3 regions of the Streptomyces tamarix genome follow, and region 2 is predicted to be linked to each of the others. Evidence: predicted binding sites of a transcription regulator. Region 2 holds the regulator's gene; each other region holds the start of a gene.
What was found. Region 2 encodes HrcA, which represses chaperone genes, less so after heat shock. Its sites were predicted from a motif close to TTNGCACTCNGNNNNNCNGAGTGCNAA; they were not measured.
Positions count from the first base shown of each region.

Region 1 (5,533 bases), on a different contig from region 2:
CCGTCAGGACGCCCACCTCGCGCTCCCGCAGCAGCGCCTTCAGCCGCTTCAGGTTGAACGGCAACTCGTCGGTGATCTCGTACGCGGCGGCGTACGGCGTCGGGCGCAGCTCGTCCGCCGTGACGTACGCGATCGTCTCGTCGACCAGCCCGCCGTCCAGTCGCGCGGCGACCGCCGCGACCAGGTGCGCCCGGATGACGGCGCCGTCCGGCTCGTACAGGTAGCGGCCGACCTTCCGGACCGGCGGGGCGGGCAGCGGTGCGGACGTGGCCAGGGTGGCGCCGGACGGCAGCAGCGTCGCCCGTACGGAGCCCGGGGCCGTGCCGAACCACAGCACGGCCTCCTTCACGTCCCCGCCGTCCGAGATCCACTCCGCCTCGGCCTCCGGCGGCACCGCCTCGTGCGGGATGCCCGGCGCGACCTTCAGCGCCGCGTGCGGGGCCCGGCGGGCCGCGTCCACCGCCCACGACAGGGGCGGCGAGTACGCCTCCGGGTCGAAGATCCGGCCCCGCCCGCCCCTGCGCGCCGGGTCCACGAACACGGCGTCGTACGCGGCCGTGTCGACCTCCGTGACATCGGCGCAGCGCACCTCGATCAGGTCGGCGAGCCCCAGCGCCCCGGCGTTGGCGCGGGCGACGGCCGCCGTGAGCGGGTCGCGGTCGACGGCGAGGACGGCGATGCCCGCGCGGGCCAGCGCGACCGCGTCGCCCCCGATGCCGCAGCACAGGTCCGCGACGCGCCGCACGCCGAGCCGGGCGAAGGCCGCCGCCCGGTGCCGGGCGACCGACGCGCGCGTGGACTGCTCGACGCCGTTGGGGGTGAAGAACATCCGGTACGCGTCGTCGGCGCCGAACTTCGCCACCGCCCGCTGGCGCAGCCGCGCCTGCCCGAGCGCCGCCGACACGAGCTCCGCGGGGTGGCTCCGGCGCAGCCGGGAGGCGACGGCCAGCTCCTGGGCGGGGTCGTAGTGGCGCAGGTCGGCGAGGAGGTCCCGGCCCTCGTCGGTGAGGAGCGCGGAGAAGGCGGCGAGATCGGTCACCCGTCCCATTCTGGTCCAGTGTGGGCCGGCCGGGGGACGGTGCCCGGCCCGGCGGCGGTGTCGTCCGCGTGCCGGGGTGCCGCGCTGACAGGATGCGGCGCCATGCAGCTAGTACGACAAAAGCGTCCATCATCGGTAAATCGGACTGGCATGAGGATGGCTGCGGTCCTGCTCGTCGCCGCCCTGGGGACGGCCTGCGCGACGGAGGGCGCCGGCCCGACCGGAACCGGACCGTCTGGAACCGGACCGTCCGGAACCGGTGCGGCGGGCCACCACGGCCGCCAGGGTCAGGGCCAGCAGGCCCAGGGCGGGCAGGGGCAGCAGGCCCCGCAGGCGCGGCCCCGGACCGCGTCCGGAGCGCTGACCGCGTACGTCGAGCGGTACCGGCGGGCGCACGCGGCCCGCACGGCCCTGGCCCGGAAGTGGGGCCTGAGACAGGTGCCGCTCCTCCCGCCGGACCCGCCGAAGGCGAAACCCGAGATCACCTTCCGCGAGGGCTTCGAGGTCGGCGACCCCGACCTCCCACCGGTCTTCACCACCGTCCCCACCCGCGACCGCGTCGTCTTCCTGACCATCGACGACGGCGCGGAGAAGGACCCCGAGCTGCTGCGGATGATGTCCGAACTGAACATCCCGTACAGCGCCTTCCTCAGCGACTACCTGGTCAAGGAGGACTACGGCTACTTCAAGCGCATGCAGGACCTCGGCGTCGCCCTGCACAACCACACCCTCACCCACCCCTACATGCCCGCGCTGTCGTACGAGGAGCAGAAGCACGAGATCTGCGGCCAGCAGGACGTCATCGAGCGCCGCTACGGCAAGCGGCCCACGCTGTTCCGCCCGCCGTACGGCAACTACGACGCCGACACGCTGCGCGCCGCGCGGGACTGCGGGATCAAGGCCGTGCCGCTGTGGTCCGCCGAGGCGTTCCCGGACCGCATGGAGTGGCGCGAGTGGGACCGCGACCTGCACCCCGGCGACATCGTCCTCACCCACTTCCGCGGCCGCGGCGACTGGGAGGGGTCGATGGCCGACATGGTCCGCCAGGCCATGGACACCATCACCGAGCGCGGGTACGCGGTCGCCCGGCTGGAGGACTACGTCTGAGCCGCGGCGCGCCCGCGACGCGGTCCGGCCGCCTTTCGTCGCACGTCAGTACGGGTGCGGACGCGGCGCGCGGCGGGTAACTGGCACTCCGCTTGACCGAGTGCTAATCGCGGTCATAGTCTCGGCTCTGGCACTCCCCACCGGAGAGTGCCAACACAGCGACGGGCAGGTCCGGCACCCGCGACGACGGATCCACCTGGTCGCCACCTCAGACAGTTGACCCCGTGAGATCTCCGAAGGGGGAGGTCGGATCGTGACGACCACCAGCTCCAAGGTTGCCATCAAGCCGCTCGAGGACCGCATCGTGGTCCAGCCGCTCGACGCCGAGCAGACCACGGCCTCTGGCCTGGTCATTCCGGACACCGCCAAGGAGAAGCCCCAGGAGGGCGTCGTCCTGGCCGTCGGCCCGGGCCGCTTCGAGAACGGCGAGCGCCTGCCGCTCGACGTCAAGACCGGCGACATCGTGCTCTACAGCAAGTACGGCGGCACCGAGGTGAAGTACAGCGGCGAGGAGTACCTCGTCCTCTCGGCCCGCGACGTGCTCGCGATCGTCGAGAAGTAATCCACCACGTGCCGTGAACCGCGCCCCTGGCCCCCGCTGCTGTGCTGCCGCACGTGCGTCGGGCGGCGAGGGGCGCCGTTCCTTCTCCATCCAGTACCGAGAGGGCTGAATCGCTCCCATGGCGAAGATCCTGAAGTTCGACGAGGACGCCCGTCGCGCCCTTGAGCGCGGCGTCAACAAGCTTGCCGACACCGTCAAGGTGACGATCGGCCCCAAGGGTCGCAACGTCGTCATCGACAAGAAGTTCGGTGCGCCGACCATCACCAACGACGGTGTCACCATCGCCCGCGAGATCGAGGTCGAGGACCCGTACGAGAACCTCGGTGCCCAGCTGGTGAAGGAGGTGGCGACCAAGACCAACGACATCGCCGGCGACGGCACCACCACCGCCACCGTCCTGGCCCAGGCGCTGGTCCGCGAGGGTCTGCGCAACGTTGCCGCGGGCGCCTCCCCGGCCGCCCTGAAGAAGGGCATCGACGCCGCGGTCAAGGCCGTCTCCGACGAGCTGCTCGCCACGGCCCGCCCGATCGACGAGAAGTCCGACATCGCCGCGGTCGCCGCGCTGTCCGCCCAGGACCAGCAGGTCGGCGAGCTGATCGCCGAGGCCATGGACAAGGTCGGCAAGGACGGCGTCATCACCGTCGAGGAGTCCAACACCTTCGGCCTGGAGCTCGACTTCACCGAGGGCATGGCCTTCGACAAGGGCTACCTGTCGCCGTACATGGTCACCGACCAGGAGCGCATGGAGGCCGTCCTCGACGACCCGTACATCCTGATCCACCAGGGCAAGATCTCCGCCATCGCGGACCTGCTGCCCCTCCTGGAGAAGGTCATCCAGACCGGTGGCTCCAAGCCGCTGCTGATCGTCGCCGAGGACGTCGAGGGCGAGGCCCTGTCGACCCTCGTCGTGAACAAGATCCGCGGCACGTTCAACGCCGTCGCGGTCAAGGCCCCCGGCTTCGGCGACCGCCGCAAGGCGATGCTCGGCGACATGGCCGCCCTCACCGGCGCCACCGTGGTCGCCGAGGAGGTCGGCCTCAAGCTCGACCAGGTCGGCCTGGACGTGCTGGGCACCGCCCGCCGCGTGACCGTCACCAAGGACGACACCACCATCGTCGACGGCGGTGGCAACTCCGGGGACGTCGCGGGCCGCATCGCCCAGATCAAGTCCGAGATCGAGACGACCGACTCCGACTGGGACCGCGAGAAGCTCCAGGAGCGCCTCGCGAAGCTCGCCGGCGGCGTGTGCGTGATCAAGGTCGGCGCCGCCACCGAGGTGGAGCTGAAGGAGAAGAAGCACCGTCTGGAGGACGCCATCTCCGCGACCCGCGCCGCGGTCGAGGAGGGCATCGTCTCCGGTGGTGGTTCCGCGCTGGTCCACGCCGTGAAGGTGCTGGATGACAACCTCGGCAAGGACGGCGACGAGGCCACCGGTGTCGCGGTCGTCCGCCGCGCCGCCGTCGAGCCGCTGCGCTGGATCGCCGAGAACGCCGGCCTCGAGGGCTACGTCATCACCTCGAAGGTCGCCGAGCTCGACAAGGGCCAGGGCTTCAACGCCGCCACCGGCGAGTACGGCGACCTGGTCAAGGCCGGCGTCATCGACCCGGTGAAGGTCACCCGCTCCGCGCTGGAGAACGCCGCGTCGATCGCCTCCCTCCTCCTCACCACCGAGACCCTCGTGGTGGAGAAGAAGGAAGAGGAGCCGGCGGACGCGGGCCACGGCCACAGCCACGGCCACTCCCACTGACGCTCCGTCAGCGGACGCGCGCCCCGGCCCCGCGCCGGGGCCGCGCGCCGGACACGACGAGGCCCGGTGCCCCCTCGGGGGCACCGGGCCTCGCCCGTACCGGCGTCGTCCCTCCTGCCGCGGGCGTGGTGGCGCCCCGCCCGTGCGGGGCTCGTCCGCCCTCCTGCGGGCCGTACTCGCGCCCCGCCCGTGCGGGAGCCGTTCGTCCTGCCGCGGGCCGTGGGGCGCGCCTCGCCCGTGCCGGCGCCGTCCGCCCTACTGCGGGCCGTACTTGCGGCCCGCCCGCGAGCTCACCCCGCCCAGCAGCCCGCGCGGCACCAGCTTCACCACCCCCATCAGCGCCTTGTACCGCGGGTCCGGCACCGACAGCGTCCGCCCGCGCGCCAGGTCCGCGAGCGCGTCCGCCACGACCTTGTCGGCGTCCAGCCACATCCACCCCGGGATGTTGTCCGTGCCCATCCCGGCCCGCTGGTGGAACTCCGTCCGTACGAAACCGGGGCACAGCGCCATCAGCCGCACCCCGCTCCCCGCGAGGTCCCGCGCCGCGCCCTGCGTGAACTGCACGACCCACGCCTTCGACGCCCCGTACGTGCCGCGCGGCACGAAGGCGGCGACGGACGCGACGTTCACCACGCCGCCCCGCCGCCGCTCCCGCATCGCGGCCGTCGCCGCCGCCGTCAGTCGCAGCACCGCCTCGCAGTGCACCTTCAGCATCCGCAGTTCGTCGTCCATCGCCACGTCGAGGAAGCGGCCCTTGTTGCCGAAGCCCGCGTTGTTGACCAGCAGGTCCACCGGCCGCTTCACGTCGGCGAGCCGCGCCTCCACGGCGGCGATGCCCGCGTCCTGAGCGAGGTCGGCGGGCAGCACCTCCGCCTCGACGCCGTGCCGGTCGTGCAGTTCGGTCGCCTGCTCCCGGAGCCTTTCCACATCGCGGGCGACCAGGACCACGTCGTGGCCGTCGGCCGCCAGCCGCCGCGCGAAGGCGGCCCCGATACCCGCCGTCGCGCCAGTAATCAGTGCCCTCGTCATACGCGGCACGTTAGTGCCCCGCCCGGGCGCGCCGGCGCCCCGCCCGCCG
Region 1 is NZ_JAWCTQ010000005.1:229,993-235,525, forward strand. It holds gene RND61_RS06805 (class I SAM-dependent methyltransferase) at 1-1,048, opposite strand, end outside; gene RND61_RS06810 (polysaccharide deacetylase family protein) at 1,190-2,146, shown strand; gene groES (co-chaperone GroES) at 2,400-2,708, shown strand; gene groL (chaperonin GroEL) at 2,827-4,455, shown strand; gene RND61_RS06825 (SDR family NAD(P)-dependent oxidoreductase) at 4,711-5,484, opposite strand.
Region 1: a site for HrcA is predicted at 2,227-2,253, ahead of groES (co-chaperone GroES). Genes of this name have one in related genera too.

Region 2 (5,533 bases):
AGCAGCCGGGCCACCGCCTTGGTGCCGGCCGCGTCGGCGACGTCGGGGAAGCGGAGCCTGCGGGACTGCTTGCCCGCCTCGCGGGCGGTGGCCCGCCACTTCGCCAGCGCCTTCAGCCCGCGCTCGCCCCTCCACTGCGTGACGCACCGCGACGCCGCCCACGGCACGACCGCGTCGACACCGGTCTCGGTCATCGTCTCGACCGCCAGTTCGCCCCGGTCGCCCTTGGGGAGTGCCTGGACGACGGTGATGCGGGGCGTGGGCACGGGCTCGTCCCGCACCTCCGCGACGGCCACGTCGAGGCGGTCCTTGCCCTCCACGGCGGCGACGGTGCCGTACGCGCCGCGCCCGGCGCCGTCCGTGAGGACGACCTCCTCGCCGGTCCGCAGCCGGCGCACCGACACGGCGTGCCGCCCCTCCGGCCCGTCCAGGGTGAGCACCGCGCCGGGCGCGGCGGCCGTCAGGTCGTCGGCGACGAAGACGGGGGCGGTCATGACACACCTCTCAGGGCCGGCGCCTCAAGGGCCGACCGGAGTTCGGAACGGAGTACTTCGACGAGCTGCCCGGCGGGCAGCTCCCGGGCCAGCCGGTGGCCCTGGCCGGCCCACAGGGCCATGCCCTGCGGGTCCTTCGCCCTGGCCGCGGCCTTGCGCAGCCCGCTGGTCAGGTGGTGCACCTCGGGGTACGCGGCCGGGGCGTACGGCCCGTGCTCCCGCACGAACCGGTTGACCAGGCCCCGGGCGGGGCGGCCGGAGAAGGCGCGGGTCAGCTCGGTGTGGGTGAACAGCGGGTCCGTCACGGCCCGCTTGTGCAGGGGGTCGGCGCCGGACTCCGGGCAGACCAGGAAGGCGGTGCCGAGCTGCGCGGCCTCGGCGCCCGCCGCGAGGACGGCGGCGATCTGGCCGCCGCGCATCAGGCCGCCCGCGGCGAGCATCGGCAGCCCCACGGCCTCGCGGACCTGGGTGATCAGCGCCAGCAGCCCGGTGCCGGAGCACTCGGTCTCCGGGTCGTCCCGGTGCGTGCCCTGGTGGCCGCCGGCCTCGACGCCCTGCACGCACACGGCGTCGGCGCCGGCCCGCTCGGCGGCCCGCGCCTCGTCGGGGCCGGTGACCGTCACGACGGTCCGGGTGCCCACGCGCGCGAGGGCCGCCACCGTGTCGGGCGCGGGGCAGCCGAACGTGAAGGACACGACCGGCACCGGGTCGTCGAGGAGGATCGCCAGCTTCGCGTCGTAGCCGTCGTCCCGGCCGGCGTCGGGGTCGCCGAGCGGCGTCTCGTACCAGGCGGCCTCACCGGCGAGCTGCTGGCGGTACACCTCGACGGCGGCAGCGTCCGCCTGGCCCGGCTGCGGTATGAACAGGTTCACGCCGAAGGGCCGCGCGGTGAGGCTCCGGAGCTGCTGGACCTCCTGGTACATGCCGTCGGCCGTCTTGTACCCGGCGGCCAGGAAGCCGAGGCCACCGGCCTCGGACACGGCCGCCGCGAGCTGCGGGCACGAGGCGCCGCCCGCCATGGGGGCCTGCACGATCGGGTAGCGGCAGAGATCGGTCAGCGCGGAGGGCATGCACGCATGGTGTCACGCTCCGCGCCCCCGTCGAACCCCCGGCCCCGAGGGTCGGGGCCGGATCCGGCGGCGCGCCGCCGGGGGCCGCTAACGGCCGTTGAACGCGTCCTTCAGCCGCGAGAACAGCCCCTGCTGGCCCGGCGCGAACTGGCCCGTGGGCCGTTCCTCGCCGCGCAGCTTCGCCAGGTCGCGCAGCAGGCGCTCCTGCTCCGCGTCCAGCTTCGTGGGCGTCTGGACCTCGACGTGGACGATCAGGTCGCCGCGCCCGCCGCCGCGCAGGTGCGTGACACCGCGGCCGTGCAGCGGGATCGACTGGCCCGACTGCGTACCGGGCCGGATGTCGACCTCCTCCATGCCGTCGAGCGTCTCCAGCGGCACCTTCGTGCCGAGCGCGCCCGCCGTCATCGGGATCGTCACCGTGCAGTGCAGGTCGTCGCCGCGCCGCTGGAACACCGGGTGCGGCAGCTCGTGGATCTCCACGTACAGGTCGCCCGCCGGGCCGCCGCCGGGGCCGACCTCGCCCTCGCCGGCGAGCTGGATGCGCGTGCCGTTGTCGACGCCGGCCGGGATCTTGACCGTGAGCGTCCGCCGGGACCGCACCCGGCCGTCGCCCGCGCACTCGGGGCACGGCGTCGGCACGACCGTCCCGAAGCCCTGGCACTGCGGGCACGGGCGGGACGTCATGACCTGGCCCAGGAAGGACCGCGTCACCTGCGACACCTCGCCGCGGCCGCGGCACATGTCGCACGTCTGCGCCGAGGTGCCCGGCGCGGCGCCCTCACCCGAGCACGTCGCGCACACGACGGCCGTGTCGACCTGGATCTCCTTCGTCGTGCCGAAGGCCGCCTCGTCGAGCTCGACCTCCAGCCGGATCATCGCGTCCTGGCCGCGGCGGGTGCGCGACCGCGGGCCGCGCTGGGACGCCGTGCCGAAGAAGGCGTCCATGATGTCGGAGAAGTTCCCGAAGCCGCCCGCGCCGAAGCCCGCGCCCGCGCCGGCCCCGCCGGACGACGACAGGGGGTCGCCGCCGAGGTCGTAGACCTGCTTCTTCTGCGGGTCCGACAACACCTCGTACGCGGCGTTGATCTCCTTGAACCGCTCCTGCGTCTTCGGATCGGGGTTGACATCCGGGTGCAGCTCGCGGGCGAGCCGCCGGAATGCCTTCTTGATCTCGTCCTGGGACGCGTCGCGGCGCACGCCGAGTACGGCGTAGTAGTCCGTGGCCACTTACGACTCCGCCAGGATCTGTCCGACGTAACGTGCCACTGCGCGTACCGCTCCCATCGTTCCGGGGTAGTCCATGCGGGTCGGTCCGACCACGCCGAGTTTGGCGACCGCCTCGTCGCCCGAACCGTAGCCGACCGCGACGACGGACGTGGAGTTCAGCCCCTCGTGGGCGTTCTCGTGGCCGATGCGCACGGTCATGGCCGGGTCCGTCGCCTCACCGAGCAGCTTGAGGAGCACGACCTGCTCCTCCAGCGCCTCCAGCACGGGCCGGATGGTGAGCGGGAAGTCGTGTCCGAAGCGCGTGAGATTGGCGGTCCCGCCGATCACCAGGCGCTCCTCGGTCTCCTCCACCAGCGTCTCCAGCAGCGTGGAGAGCACCGTGGAGACCGTCCCGCGGTCCTCCGGGTCGAAGGACTCCGGGAGGTCCTGCACCAACTGCGGCACGTCGGCGAACCGCCGGCCGGCGACCTGGCTGTTCAGCCGGGCGCGCAGGTCGGCGACGGAGGTCTCGCCGAACGGGGCGGGGCAGTCGACCATGCGCTGCTCCACCCGCCCGGTGTCCGTGATCAGGACGAGCATCAGCCGGGCCGGGGCCAGCGACAGCAGCTCGACGTGGCGCACGGTCGACCGGGTCAGCGACGGGTACTGCACGACCGCGACCTGGCGGGTCAGCTGGGCCAGTAGCCGGACCGTGCGCCCCACGACGTCGTCCAGGTCCACCGCGCCGTCCAGGAAGTTCTGGATGGCCCGGCGCTCAGGCGGCGACAGCGGCTTGACTCCGGCGAGCTTGTCGACGAAGAGGCGGTAGCCCTTGTCCGTGGGGATGCGTCCGGCGCTGGTGTGGGGCTGGGCGATGAACCCCTCCTCCTCCAGCACCGCCATGTCGTTGCGCACGGTGGCCGGCGACACGCCCAGGTTGTGGCGCTCGGTGAGCGCCTTGGAGCCGACGGGCTCCTCCGTACCGACGTAGTCCTGAACGATCGCGCGCAGCACCTCGAGTCTGCGTTCACTGAGCACGGCGCGCACCTCCAGCTGGCTCCGGTCGGCTGACGTCTGCTGGCACTCGCCGTGTCCGAGTGCCAATCATCCCCGCGGCCAGTGTACGGCGCCGAGGTCAATGCCTGGCAAGGGCGGCGTGGGGAGCGCGGCGGTGCCCGGCGGCCGATCACCGTATCGCGCGCCGGCCGCGGGCATTGCCGATAGCGTCGCGGTATGGACGTCGGTTGGGAAGAGTTCGGGTGGGAGCGGCTCGCGGCCGGGGTGGGCCGCAGGCGGCTCCCCGGCTGGGACGCCACGGTCGGACTGGTCGTCGGGGACGGGGCCGCCCTGCTGTTCGACGCGGGTTCCACGCTGCGGGAGGGCGCGGAGATCCGCGCCCAGGTCCAGGGGCTGCTGGGCGGGCGGCGCGTGACGCACATCGCACTGAGCCACTCGCACTTCGACCACGTGCTGGGTGCCGCCGCCTTCGCGGGCGCACAGGTGTTCGGTGCCGTGGGTCTGGACGAGGTGCTGACGCGGGAGCGGGACGCGCTGCGGGCGGACGCCGTGCGGGAGGGCGTCGCCGAGGACGAGGCGGGCGAGGCCGTGGACGTCCTGGTGCACCCGCACCACCTCGTGTGCGGCGAGTGGACGCTCGACCTGGGCGGCCGGCAGGTACTGCTGGTGAACGCGGGCCCCGGGCACACCGGCCACGACCTGGCGCTGCTGGTGCCGGGCGCGGCGGACGGCACGCCCGGGGTGGTGTTCTGCGGGGACCTGGTGGAGGAGTCGGGCGAGCCCCAGGCGGGCCCGGACGCGATCCCGTCGCGCTGGCCGGCCGCGCTGGACCGGCTGCTGGAGCTGGGCGGGGAGGGCGCGGCGTACGTGCCGGGGCACGGCGCGGTGGTGGACGCCGCGTTCGTACGCGCCCAACGGGAGGAGCTGGCCCGCAGGTTCGCTGTGTCGTAGCGTCTGGCGCATGCGCGCCTACGACCCCGACCTGACCCCGCGGTGGAAGAAGCAGGCCCCCGTGCCGGAGGTGCCCGCCGGGCCCGACCTGGTGGTCGAGGAGGCCGCCACCGGGTTCTGCGGGGCGGTGGTGGGGTGCGAGGCGGGCACGGTGACGCTGGAGGACCGCTTCGGCAGGCACCGGGTCTTCCCGCTCGTGCCGCGCGGCTTCCTGCTGGAGGGCCGTCCGGTGACGCTGGTCCGCCCGGCCGCCCCCGCGCCGGCGCGGCCGGCCCGCACGGCGTCCGGGTCGGTCGCCGTGCCGGACGCGCGGGCGCGGGTGGCGCGGGCGGGACGGATCTACGTGGAGGGCCGCCACGACGCCGAGCTGGTGGAGAAGGTGTGGGGCGACGACCTGCGCGTCGAGGGCGTCGTCGTGGAGTACCTGGAGGGCGTCGACGACCTGCCGGCGGTCGTCCGCGACTTCCGGCCCGGCCCCGACGCCCGCCTCGGGGTGCTGGTGGACCACCTGGTGCCGGGGTCGAAGGAGTCGCGGATCGCCGCGTCGGTCACGGATCCGCACGTCCTGGTGGCGGGGCACCCGTACGTCGACGTGTGGCAGGCCGTGAAGCCGTCGTCGCTGGGCATCCCGGCCTGGCCGGCCGTGCCGCGCGGCCAGGACTGGAAGACGGGCGTGTGCCGGGCCCTGGGCTGGCCCGAGGACACCGGCGCGGCCTGGCGCCGCATCCTGGGCCGGGTCCGGTCGTACAAGGACCTGGAGCCGGCGCTGCTGGGCCGGGTGGAGGAACTGATCGA
Region 2 is NZ_JAWCTQ010000013.1:115,045-120,577, reverse strand. It holds gene RND61_RS13170 (16S rRNA (uracil(1498)-N(3))-methyltransferase) at 1-494, opposite strand, end outside; gene RND61_RS13165 (nitronate monooxygenase) at 491-1,564, opposite strand; gene dnaJ (molecular chaperone DnaJ) at 1,652-2,791, opposite strand; gene hrcA (heat-inducible transcriptional repressor HrcA) at 2,792-3,808, opposite strand; gene RND61_RS13150 (MBL fold metallo-hydrolase) at 4,004-4,738, shown strand; gene RND61_RS13145 (DUF3097 domain-containing protein) at 4,749-5,533, shown strand, end outside.

Region 3 (5,533 bases), on a different contig from region 2:
CCTGCCCGCCGCCCCGTCCGCCGTCCGCCCCGGCCGCGAAGGGACGGTCGTACATCGCCTTCACGAACTCCACGTCCGGGTCCGTGAGCAGCGGCCCCACGATCCCCGCCACGAAGTCCGCGTCGAACTCCCGCAGGTCCGCGTCGACGAAGCACACCACGTCGCCGCCCGTCACCAGCAGGGAGCGCCACAGCACCTCCCCCTTGCCGGGCAGGGCGGGTATGCGCGGCAGCACGTCGTCCCGCGCCACCACCCGCGCGCCGGCCCGCGCGGCCACCTCCGCCGTGCGGTCCGTAGACCCCGAGTCGAGGACGACCAGCTCGTCGACGAGCGGCACCGCCTCCGACATCAGGTCCCGACGGATCACGGCGACGATCTCACCGACCGTCGCCTCCTCGTTCAGCGCGGGCAGGACGACGCTCACCGTGGTGCCGTGGGCCCGTTTCGCGGCGAGCAGTTGGTCGATCGGCCGGTCGGCCACGGACCAGGACCGCCGGCCCAGCCAGCGCTCCACCTCTTCCAGCACGCGCGCCACTCCTCGGGTCGTTGCGGGGCCGTGTGTGACCCATCTCGCGGTTCGGACGTCTATCTCAGACCTCCACCCCTTCGGCTACAGTCTTGAACAACGCGCGAGACCACCGCATGCCGGGGTCCCCGTGCCGACAACCACATACCGCTCATCCAGAGGGGCAGAGGGACACGGCCCGATGAAGCCCCGGCAACCCTCCAGCCGGTTCTCGCACGTTCACGCGAGGTCCCCGGCTAGGGAAGGTGCCAAATCCGTCTCACGGCGACACGCGCCAGTGAGAAAGATGAGGAGAAAGGGCCTCGCCTTCCATGGCTGTGCAGACCACCGCACCCACCACCCCCTCCGTCGACCTCGGCCCCGCGGCCGCGCTCTCCTGCCGCGAGTGCGGCGAGCGCTTCCCGCTCAGCCCGATCTTCGCCTGTGAGCACTGTTTCGGCCCCCTCGAAGTCGCGTACGACCTGCCGGCCGGCGACCCGGAGCAGCTCCGCAAGCGGATCGAGGCCGGCCCCACCAGCATCTGGCGGTACGCGCCGCTCCTCCCCGTCCCCGCGGACGTCGCGGACAAGCCGAACCTCAACCCCGGCTGGACCCCGCTCATCAAGGCCGACAACCTCGCGCGCGAACTGGGCGTGACCGGCGGCCTCTACGTCAAGGACGACTCGGGCAACCCCACGCACTCCTTCAAGGACCGGGTGGTCGCCCAGGCCCTGGAGGCGGCGCGCGTCTTCGGCTTCACCACCCTGTCGTGCTCCTCCACCGGCAACCTGGCGGGTGCGGTCGGCGCCGCCGCCGCGCGGGCGGGCCTGCGCTCCTGCGTGTTCATCCCGCACGACCTGGAGCAGGGCAAGGTCGTCATGGCCGCGGTGTACGGCGGCGACGTGGTCGGCATCGAGGGCACGTACGACGATGTCAACCGCTTCTGCTCGGAGCTCATCGGCGACCCGCTCGGCGAGGGCTGGGGCTTCGTCAACGTCAACCTGCGGCCGTACTACGCGGAGGGTTCCAAGACCCTCGCGTACGAGATCTGCGAGCAGCTCGGATGGCGCCTGCCGGACCAGTTGGTCGTCCCGATCGCGTCGGGCTCCCAGTTGACGAAGATCGACAAGGGGTTGCAGGAGCTGATCAGCCTGGGCCTCGTCGAGGACCGGCCGTACAAGATCTTCGGCGCGCAGGCGGAGGGCTGCTCCCCGGTGTCGGCGGCCTACAAGGCGGGCCACGACGTCGTACGGCCCCAGAAGCCGAACACGATCGCCAAGTCGCTCGCCATCGGCAACCCGGCCGACGGCCCGTACGTCCTGGACATCGCCCGTCGCACGGGCGGCGCGGTGGAGGACGTCAACGACGAGCAGATCGTCGACGCGATCAAGCTGCTGGCCCGCACGGAGGGCGTCTTCGCCGAGACGGCGGGCGGGGTGACCGTGGGCGTGACGCGCAAGCTGATCGAGAACGGCCTGCTGGACCCGTCCCTGACCACCGTCGTCCTCAACACGGGTGACGGCCTGAAGACCCTGGACGCGGTCGCCCCGACGACCGGCCCCACCGCGACGATCCGCCCGAGCCTGGACGCGTTCCGCGACGCCGGCCTCGCCAACTGAAACCCCCGGGAGACACGAACCATGAGCGTCAACGTCCGCATCCCCACCATCCTCCGCACGTACACGGGCGGCCAGGCCGAGGTCCCGGCGGAGGGTGCGACCCTCGCGGAGGTCATCGAGTCCCTGGAGAAGAACCACCCGGGCATCGCCGCGCGCGTCCTCGACGACCAGGGCCAGCTTCGCCGCTTCGTGAACGTCTACGTCAACGACGACGACGTCCGCTTCGAGCAGGGCCTCGGGACGGCCACCCCGGAGGGTGCGGGCATCTCGATCATCCCGGCGGTCGCGGGCGGCTGCTGAACCCCTCCGGCGTCCCCTCCGGCGACGGGGGACGCCCGTACGCCCTCTCGGACCGTGTCGGCCCGGTGCCTGACCGTCCGGTGCCTGACTGGCTGGCACTGATCGTCTGGCGTCCGGTCGTCCGGTGCCCGACTGCCTGGCGCCGCCTGCCCGATGTCCGGTCGTCCGGTGCCCGACTGTCCGGCCGTCCGGCGTCCGGTCGTCCGGTATCGGTCGTCTGAGCCGACTGTCCGGTGGCCGGTCGTCCGGCGCCTGACCGTCCGCCGCCCGACCGTCCAGTGCACGACTGACCGGTGCCTCTCCGCCCGGTTCCGGCGTCCCGGCCCCCGCCACCTCTGGCGGGGGCCGACCCGTTGGTCCCGAGGGGCCCCGCAGGCCCCGTAGGCAGCCCCCGCCGTCCCCCCGCAGGCCCCGTAGGCCGTGCGTCCCCACCCCGCCCCGTGAGGCCCCCACCGTCCCCCGCAGGTCCCGTGCCGGTGTTCGCCGGGCGTCCGGCGGGGTAGGCGCGCGGGGCGGACGGAGCCTTTCGGGTTTTTCGGTCCGTCGGCGAAAGGGGCGGCTCGTTCATTTCGGAACGGGCGCCGAGGAAAGCGGAGGCGGCGATTCTGGAGGGTTGAAGGCGGTAGAGTTGGGGAACCCCCCGCCGCCGTCCGTGCCGGTTGCATATGAGAACGCGCCGGGGCCCGACAAGAAGTAGCCAAAGTGCCTCCGCCCGATGCGCGGTTTGCGCGCTTTGCCCGGCCCGACTTGCCCGGGGTTATGGCCGTTCCGGCCATCATTTCCCTTCACCGGCGCTTGGATTTCTCGTCCGATTGACCTGTTGCAGAGGGCAGTTGGGCAGATACATTCAGCCGCGGTCGACGCGTTCCGGCGCACGCCCACCCCTGTCAGTGGGCGAGGTCTGACCCGGGTCCGCGAAGTGCGGTCCTGTGCAAGGGCCAGTAATAGGGGAGTTAGGCATGGCTCAGGGCACCGTCAAGTGGTTCAACGCGGAGAAGGGGTACGGCTTCATCGCGGTCGACGGTGGTGCGGATGTTTTCGTGCACTACAGCGCGATCCAGATGGACGGCTACCGCACCCTTGAGGAAGGCCAGCGGGTCGAGTTCGAGATCTCGCAGGGCCAGAAGGGTCCGCAGGCGGACATGGTCAAGATCGCCGTCTAAGCACGACGCGTTCCGGCCAACGGCATTCGACGAAGGGCCCGCACCCCGTCAAGGGGTACGGGCCCTTCGTGCGCCCGCCCGCGGCCGGCCCCGCGGGCCCTTCACGCGCCCTCCCGCGGCCGGCCCCCGCAGCCGCGCCTCGCGGCTTCTTCGTGCGCCCGCCCGCAGCCGTCCCCCGCGGGGCCCTTCGCGCGTCCGTCCGAGAGCCCCTTGAAAGCCCCCCGAAAGCCCTCCCGAGAGCCCCTCCGAGCCCCCGCCGCCACCGTGGGGCGCTTGCACTCTCATAGGGCGAGTGCTAATCATTGGCGTTAGCACTCTGCGAGTGAGAGTGACAACGGAAGGACCTCGTCGGTGAGGCCCGCAAGGCGCGTGGGGCAAGGAACCACGCGGCACACGGGCCGTCCGTCGCGGGCGCCAGCGCGGTCCGGAGCAATCCACCCCAGTCCGGGAGGACCACTTCACATGGCCAAGATCATCGCGTTCGACGAGGAGGCACGGCGCGGTCTCGAGCGCGGGATGAACCAGCTCGCCGACGCCGTCAAGGTCACCCTTGGTCCCAAGGGTCGCAACGTCGTCCTCGAGAAGAAGTGGGGCGCCCCCACGATCACCAACGATGGTGTTTCCATCGCCAAGGAGATCGAGCTCGAGGACCCGTACGAGAAGATCGGCGCCGAGCTGGTCAAGGAAGTCGCCAAGAAGACGGACGACGTCGCCGGTGACGGTACGACCACCGCGACCGTGCTCGCCCAGGCGCTGGTCCGCGAGGGCCTGCGCAACGTCGCCGCCGGTGCCAACCCGATGGCCCTGAAGCGCGGTATCGAGAAGGCCGTCGAGGCCGTCTCCGGCGCGCTGCTGGAGCAGGCGAAGGACGTGGAGACCAAGGAGCAGATCGCCTCCACCGCCTCCATCTCCGCCGCCGACACCCAGATCGGCGAGCTGATCGCCGAGGCCATGGACAAGGTCGGCAAGGAAGGCGTCATCACCGTCGAGGAGTCCAACACCTTCGGGCTGGAGCTGGAGCTCACCGAGGGCATGCGCTTCGACAAGGGCTACATCTCGGCGTACTTCGCGACCGACATGGAGCGCATGGAGGCCGTCCTCGAGGACCCGTACATCCTCATCGTCAACTCCAAGGTCTCCGCGGTGAAGGACCTCCTCCCGCTGCTGGAGAAGGTCATGCAGTCCGGCAAGCCGCTGCTGATCATCGCCGAGGACGTCGAGGGCGAGGCGCTCTCCACGCTGGTCGTCAACAAGATCCGCGGCACGTTCAAGTCCGTCGCCGTCAAGGCCCCGGGCTTCGGCGACCGCCGCAAGGCCATGCTCGGCGACATCGCCATCCTCACGGGTGGCCAGGTCATCTCCGAGGAGGTCGGCCTCAAGCTGGAGAACGCCGGTCTGGACCTCCTGGGCCGCGCCCGCAAGGTCGTCATCACCAAGGACGAGACGACGATCGTCGACGGTGCCGGCGACAGCGAGCAGGTCCAGGGCCGCGTCAACCAGATCCGCGCCGAGATCGAGAACTCGGACTCGGACTACGACCGCGAGAAGCTCCAGGAGCGCCTGGCGAAGCTGGCCGGCGGCGTGGCCGTCATCAAGGCCGGTGCCGCCACCGAGGTCGAGCTGAAGGAGCGCAAGCACCGCATCGAGGACGCGGTGCGCAACGCCAAGGCCGCCGTCGAGGAGGGCATCGTCGCCGGTGGTGGCGTGGCCCTGCTCCAGGCGTCCAGCGTCTTCGAGAAGCTGGAGCTGGACGGCGACGAGGCCACCGGTGCCGCCGCCGTGAAGGCCGCCCTGGAGGCCCCGCTCAAGCAGATCGCCGTCAACGCCGGCCTCGAGGGCGGCGTCGTGGTGGAGAAGGTGCGCAACCTCACCCCGGGCCACGGCCTCAACGCCGCGACCGGCGAGTACGTCGACCTGGTCGCCGAGGGCATCATCGACCCGGCCAA
Region 3 is NZ_JAWCTQ010000007.1:35,172-40,704, forward strand. It holds gene RND61_RS08030 (glucosyl-3-phosphoglycerate synthase) at 1-526, opposite strand, end outside; SAM riboswitch class I at 675-819, shown strand; gene thrC (threonine synthase) at 838-2,124, shown strand; gene RND61_RS08040 (MoaD/ThiS family protein) at 2,146-2,424, shown strand; gene RND61_RS08045 (cold-shock protein) at 3,384-3,587, shown strand; gene groL (chaperonin GroEL) at 4,050-5,533, shown strand, end outside.
Region 3: a site for HrcA is predicted at 3,896-3,922, ahead of groL (chaperonin GroEL). Genes of this name have one in related genera too.